2 linked regions of the Solidesulfovibrio fructosivorans JJ] genome follow. The protein of the gene in region 1 interacts with the protein of each later gene in a pairwise test. Links are inferred from orthologs where the notes say so. Each region holds a gene or a part of one and is shown on either strand. Other genes may lie near its edges. The genes, in order: leuS and ligA.

What was found.
Region 2: the proteins of leuS (region 1) and ligA interact in binary tests that used the Escherichia coli proteins (3 or more experiments, as listed by UniProt). The link is inferred for Solidesulfovibrio fructosivorans JJ] from one-to-one orthologs.

What each region holds. Positions count from the first base shown.
Region 1 is NZ_AECZ01000002.1:16,746-20,193, reverse strand. What follows is about bases 265-3,398. They hold leuS (leucine--tRNA ligase), read left to right. Parts: upstream 265-641; coding sequence 642-3,155; downstream 3,156-3,398. Other genes in these bases: nusB (transcription antitermination factor NusB), read left to right, coding at 265-578. Also shown: ribH (6,7-dimethyl-8-ribityllumazine synthase), read left to right, coding at 1-41; more of nusB, read left to right, coding at 90-264.
Region 2 is NZ_AECZ01000010.1:9,259-12,572, forward strand. Bases 120-3,119 are described here. They hold ligA (NAD-dependent DNA ligase LigA), read right to left. Parts: upstream 2,661-3,119; coding sequence 579-2,660; downstream 120-578. Other genes in these bases: DESFRDRAFT_RS20720 (class I SAM-dependent methyltransferase), read left to right, coding at 120-454; DESFRDRAFT_RS08770 (glycosyltransferase family 2 protein), read right to left, coding at 2,657-3,119. Outside these bases: more of DESFRDRAFT_RS20720, read left to right, coding at 1-119; more of DESFRDRAFT_RS08770, read right to left, coding at 3,120-3,314. UniProt on the Escherichia coli protein: DNA ligase that catalyzes the formation of phosphodiester linkages between 5'-phosphoryl and 3'-hydroxyl groups in double-stranded DNA using NAD as a coenzyme and as the energy source for the reaction.

The sequences.
Region 1 (3,448 bases):
CCGCCGTCCTCGAGATGGTGCGGGTTATGGAGCAACTCTAACCCATGCCCGTCGCCGCCCAAACCGCCATGTCAGAAAAAGCCGCCCCCATGCCAGAAGAAGCCTCCCACAACGGGGACAAGAAGCCCGTTTCCCGCCGCAAGGCGCGCAAGCAGGCCTTCGAGTGCCTCTACGGTCTTATTTTCGAATCCGCCGCCGACGAGCGGTCCCTGCGCCGGGTCTTTGCCCGCTGTCCCCACGACGTGGCCGAAGGCGAGGACGGCTCGGGCCAGGAATTCGCCTGGGAACTCGTCTCCGGCGTCTGGACCAACCAGCGGGAACTGGACGCGCATATCGTGCGTTTTTCCAAGAACTGGAAGCTGTCCCGCATCGCCAAGGTGGAGCTGACCATCCTGCGCCTGGCTGTCTACGAGATCCTCTACCGGTCGGACATTCCGCTGCGCGTGGCCTTAAACGAAGCCATCGAGCTGGCCAAACGCTACGGCGACGAGAACTCCCGCAACTTCATCAACGGCATCCTCGACGCCATCGCCAAGGCCGTTGACAGCGGGGAATTCGAAATCCACAAGGACCTCTAACCCGCACTGCGTCCACGCCGTCGTGCGTGTCCCACAAGCGCCCACGCCAAGGAGCATTTCCCCATGAGCAAGTACGTGCCCGAGGACGTCGAGAAAAAATGGCAGGCCATCTGGGAGGAAGGCGGCCACTTCAAGGTGGAGGCCGATCCCTCCCGCCCCAAGTACTACGTCCTCGAAATGTTCCCCTACCCTTCCGGGCGCATCCACATGGGGCATGTGCGCAACTATTGCATTGGCGACGTGGTGGCGCGCTTCAAGCGCATGGAAGGCAACAACGTCCTGCACCCCATGGGCTGGGACGCCTTCGGCATGCCGGCCGAAAACGCGGCCATCAAGCACAAGCTGCACCCCGCCGCCTGGACGCTCTCCAACATCGAGTCCATGCGCACGCAGATCAAGCGCCTTGGCTATTCCTACGACTGGCGCCGGGAGCTGGCCACCTGCCATCCCGACTACTACGTCCATGAGCAGCGCTTTTTCCTAAAGCTTTTGGAAAAAGGCCTCGTCTACCGCAAATATTCGCCCCAGAACTGGTGCGAGACCTGCGGCACGGTGCTGGCCAACGAGCAGGTCATCGACGGCTGCTGCTGGCGCTGCGACCAGCCGGTGGTGCAAAAGGACCTGGAGCAGTGGTTTTTGCGCATAACCGCCTATGCCGAGGAGCTGCTCGACGACCTGGCCCAGCTCGTCGGCGGCTGGCCCGAGCGCGTGCTCACCATGCAGCGCAACTGGATCGGCAAGTCGGTTGGCGCGGAGCTGACCTTCAAGCTGGCCGAGCCCGTCGAGGGGGCCGATTCCGTAAAGGTCTTCACCACCCGCCCGGACACGCTGTTTGGGGCCACCTTCATGAGCCTGGCCGCCGAGCATCCGCTGGTGCAAAAGCTTATCAAGGGCAAGCCCCAGGAAACGGCGGTCAACGCCTTCGTCGAATCCGTGCGCAACATGGACCGCATCGTGCGCGGGGCCGACGATCTGGAAAAGGAAGGCGTTTTCACCGGGGCCTCCTGCATCAACCCGGCGACCGGAAAGCCCATCCCCATCTACGTGGCCAACTTCGTGCTCATGGGCTACGGCACGGGCGCGGTCATGGCCGTTCCGGCCCATGACCAGCGCGACTTCGAGTTCGCCCGCAAGTACGACCTGCCGCTTAAGGTCGTCATCGCGCCCGAGGGCGAAACCCTCGATCCGGCCGCCATGGAGGCCGCCTACAGCGATCCGGGCAAACTCGTCGATTCCGGCGAGTTCACCGGCCTGCCAAACGAAGAGGCCAAGGGCAAAATCATCGACTGGCTGGCCGAAACCGGACGCGGCACCAAAAGCGTCAACTACCGGCTTCGCGACTGGAACATCTCGCGCCAGCGCTACTGGGGCGCGCCCATTCCGGTCATCTACTGCGACAAATGCGGCGTGGCGCCGGTGCCGGAAAAGGATCTGCCCGTGGAGCTGCCGCGCGACCTGTCGCTTTTGCCCGACGGCCGCTCGCCGCTTCCGGTGTCCAAGTCCTTTACCGACGTTGCCTGCCCGGTCTGCGGCGGCCCGGCCCGGCGTGAAACGGACACCCTTGACACCTTTTTCGAGTCCTCGTGGTATTTCATCCGCTTCGCTTCGGCGAGGGACCGGGACCGGCCCTTCGATCCCGAGGCCACCAAGTACTGGCTGCCCGTGGACCAGTACATCGGCGGCATCGAGCACGCCATTTTGCACCTGCTCTACTCGCGCTTTTTCGTCAAAGCGCTGCGCGACCTGGGCTACCTCACCTTCGACGAGCCTTTCGCCAACCTGCTGACCCAGGGCATGGTCATCAAGGACGGCTCGAAAATGAGCAAGTCCAAGGGCAACGTGGTGGACCCCGACGATATGATCGCCAAGTACGGGGCCGACACGGTGCGGGTGTTCATCCTTTTCGCCGCGCCGCCGGAAAAGGACCTGGACTGGAGCGACACGGGCATCGAGGGCGCGTCGCGGTTCCTTTCGCGGCTGTGGCGGCTGGTGACCGAGGAGCTTGCGGCGGTCCTGTCGCCGGTCGCGGCCTGCGCGCCGGCCGGGGAACTCGGCCAGGGCGGCCTGCCGGAACTCTTCGCCGAACTGCGGCGTCGCGAGCATGCCACGGCGGCCAAGGCCGGGGCGGACATCCGCGAACGGTTCCAGTTCAACACCGCCATCGCGGCGGCCATGGAGCTGGTCAATTTCCTGTATGCCAACGTGGAGACGCTGAAATCCGAGCCCAAGGGGGCCAAGGCCGTCTCCTCGGCCGTGGCCACGCTTCTGACCGTGCTTTCGCCCATCGCGCCGCACATCTGCGAGGAGCTGTGGCAGCAAATCGGACACAAGACGCTGCTGCTCGACCAACCCTGGCCGACCCATGATCCGGCCGCCCTGGTCACCGACGAGGTGGAAGTGGTGGTGCAGGTCAACGGCAAGCTGCGCGGCAAGGTGTGCGTGGCGCGCGACGCGTCCAAGGCGGACCTGGAAAAGGCGGCGCTGGCCGACGCCAACGTGGCCAAGCACCTCGACGGCAAGACCGTGCGCAAGGTCATCGTGGTGCCCGGCAAGCTGGTCAACGTGGTTGTCGGGTAGAGAATTATTTTTTCCAATAAAAAAGCGGCAGACCTGAGGTCTGCCGCTTTTTTATTGACAACAAATAATATGTTATATCTTATCGCCTCGGCATGGCCCTCTCAGAATTAGAAGAATACAAGTGTATTAGGCAAGAAACCAAATCCGAATACGACCTTCTCTCAGGAAGGCTCGGTTGGCTTCTGTCCTCGCATGCATTCCTTTTTTCGGCCATGGCGTTGGGAATAAAATCAGATATATTTAATACGTTACAGAATTCATCGACAATTTTTATCCAATCAATTGGGAAAATT
Region 2 (3,314 bases), on another replicon or contig:
CCTGGCCGAGGCCTACCGGTTTCTCGAAACCGACCGGCAGCAAATGGAATACACGCCGGATTTCGTGGAAAGCATTTCCTTTCCCGACGCCTCGTTCGACGTGGTGACCTCGATCAATTCCCTGGACCATGTGGACGACCTGGCCAAAGCCACGGCTGAGATGGCGCGCGTCGTCACGCCGGGCGGCCACGTCCTGATCGCCTGCGAAATAAGCCCCGCGCCCAAGCCCTGCGAACCGACCCTGGTCGGCTGGGACCTGGCCGCCCGCTTCCCGGGGACATGGCGCATCCTCGACGTCTCACGCTTCCCCTTCACCGGGAACGTGTCCGCCTCCATCCTCCAAGGGCGTCCCTTCGCCCCCTCCGCCCCTATCCCCACGCACGGCGTCCTGCGCTTGATGCTGCAAAAGGGAGGGGAGAGCTTTGAGAAGGATGCCGGGGGGAAACCTTTCTGAAGAAAGGTTCTCCCCCCGGGCCCCCTTTCCAAAGACTTTCCCCTTGGGAGGGGGCAGATTTGTAACCCATCAAAAAAGTAAAAAGTTTAGGAAGGGGAGAGCGCGAGAGGGGCTACTGCCCTTTTCAAAGGGTTTCCCCTCTCGCATTCTCCTCTCCCAATAATTCCTGAAACGCCTCCGCATCGAGAATCGTGATGCCGAGGGATTGCGCCTTGGCCAGTTTGGAGCCCGGGTCCGCGCCGACGACGAGGTAGTCGAGCTTTTTGGAAATTGATTTCATTACCCTTCCTCCAGCCGCCTCTACTAAGGCCTCAGCCTTTTCCCGGGACATGCCGGGCAGCGTGCCGGTGAAAAGGAACTTCTTGCCGCCAAGGGGCGTGGCTTCGGGGGGAACGGCCGTTTTGGGCTCGCTGACGGGCCACAGGCCGATCTGCCGGAAGCGTTCGATGAGTTCGCGGTTGGCGGCGTTGTCGAAGAACTCGCGGATGGACCCCGCCACTTCCGGGCCGATGTCCGGCAAGGCGGTCAGATCCTCGGACGTGGCTGCGGCAAGTCCGTCGAGGTCGCGGAAATGTTCGGCCAGGGTCCGGGCCGTGCGCGTGCCGACCTGCCGCATGCCGAGCGCGGCGATGAGCTTGGCCAGGGTGGCGTTTTGCTGGGCTTTTTCCACGGCGGCCACGAAATTGGCGGCCGACTTCTCGGCCATGCGCTCCATGGGAATAAGGTCCATCTCGGTCAGGTTGAAGAGATCGGCCGGAGTTTTCACCATGCCCTTGTCGATGAGCGTTTTCACCCACTTGTTGCCGATGCCTTCGATGTCAAGGCCCGACTTGGACACGAAATAGGCGATGCCCCGGCGCAGCATGGCCGGGCAGGCCAGGTTGACGCAGCGCCAAGCCGCCTCGCCCGGAGCGCGCACGGCGGGCGAATGGCACGACGGGCAGATGTGCGGAAAGGGGAAAGGCTCGGCGTCCGCCGGCCGCTTTTCCGGCACCACCCGGACCACCTCGGGGATGACGTCCCCGGCCCGGCGCACCACCACCGTGTCGCCCGCGCGCAGGTCCTTGGCCTTGATCTCGTCCTCGTTGTGCAGCGTCGCCCGGGACACCGTCACCCCGGCCAGGGATACCGGCTCGAGAATGGCCACCGGGGTCAAAACGCCCGTGCGCCCCACCTGCACCTCGATGCGCTTAAGCACCGTCTCGGCCTCGTGGGCCGGGAACTTGAGCGCGATGGCGAAGCGCGGGGCCCGGCCGGTGAATCCGAGCGCCTCCTGGTCGGCGAGGCTGTCCACCTTGACCACCACGCCGTCGATCTCGAAGGGCAGGTCCGGCCGGCGCACGCCCATGGTCTTGAAATAAGGATAGACCGCGTCTTCCCCGGCGACCTTGCCTTCCCTGGCCACGGGCAGGCCGAGCTTGCCGAGCCCGGCCATGATGCCGGAATGGGTGGTCCAGCCCGGGTCCGCGCCGGCCCAATCCTGGGCGCCGATGGCGTAGGCGAAAAAGGTCAGGGGGCGGCTGGCGGAAATTTTCGAATCGAGCTGACGCACCGAACCGGCGGCGGCGTTTCGCGGGTTGGCGAAAATCTTCCCCCCCTGCTCCCGCTGGCGTTCGTTGAGTTCGTAAAAATCCTGGCGCGTCATGACCACTTCGCCGCGTACCTCGAGCAACGCCGGCACGGGCAGGTTGGCCCTTACCGCATGGGGCCGCAAATCGAGCGGCACGTTTTTGACCGTGCGCACGTTTTCGGTCACGTCTTCGCCCACTTCGCCGTCGCCGCGCGTGAGCGCCCCGGCATAGACGCCGTTTTCGTAAATGATCTCCAAGGCCAAGCCGTCGAACTTGGGGTCGACCCAAAAGGTGCGCGTAAAGGGTTGCCCTTCCCTTTCCAGCTTGTTGGCCGCCCGGGTCACGAAATCCCGCCACTCCTCCTCGCTCATGGCGTTGTCCAGGCTGTACATGGCCAGCCGGTGCGGCTTGGAGACAAAGGCCGGCAACACCGTGCCGCCGACGCGCTTGGTCGGCGAATTGGGGTCGTCGAGTTCGGGATGGGCCGTTTCCAGTTTCCTGAGCTCCCGGTAAAGGGCGTCGTAGGCCGCGTCCTCGATGACCGGGTCGTCCAGGACGTAATAGCGGTAGTCGTGTTCGTGGATTTGCGCCCGAAGCTCGCGCAGGCGCGCGGCGGCGTCTTTTTCCTCGCTCATAAACCCCCATCCTTTGGCGTTTCACCGTCGCGCGCGGTCTCGCGGCGGGAGAGCCAGATGGCTTTTTTGCGGATATCGGTCAAGAGCCGGATGCGCTGTTCCCGGCGCAGCCGCTTGATCTCGCCGGCGTCGTACTTGCCTTGGAGTTTGAGCATATTGCCGTGGGCGTTGGCCCCGGCCGCGCGGTTTTTGCGGGTGTCGGTCCCGCTTTTGCGGGCATGGCCCACGGCCAGATGCCCCTGGCACACGGCGAAACGGCCGGCCAGGGCGGCGCGCAGGTCGCGGTCGAAATCGTCGAACTGGGACGGTGAAAAGCGGATGTCGAAATCCCCGCCGGCATCGAGGGCTTGCCGGGAAAAGAGGTGGCAACAGCCGGTGACGCTCAGGCACGGCCGGCAGGAGGTGAACTGGCCCAGGTCCGGGCCTTGCAGATGCAAGTCCGTGGCGGCAAAGGGCTGCCCCGGGGCTCCAGGCGCGAGATGCAGTTCGGCCGCCTGGAGCACGGCCGGGCTGCCGGCGTCGCTGATGCGGCAGCCGTAGACCCCGGCTTCGGGATAGGCGGCCACGGCCGCGCCGAGGCGAAGCGCCCAGTCCGGCGGAAGTGTCAGGTCGTCGTCGAGATAGGCCACGAAATCGGCCCCTTGCGCCTCGGGC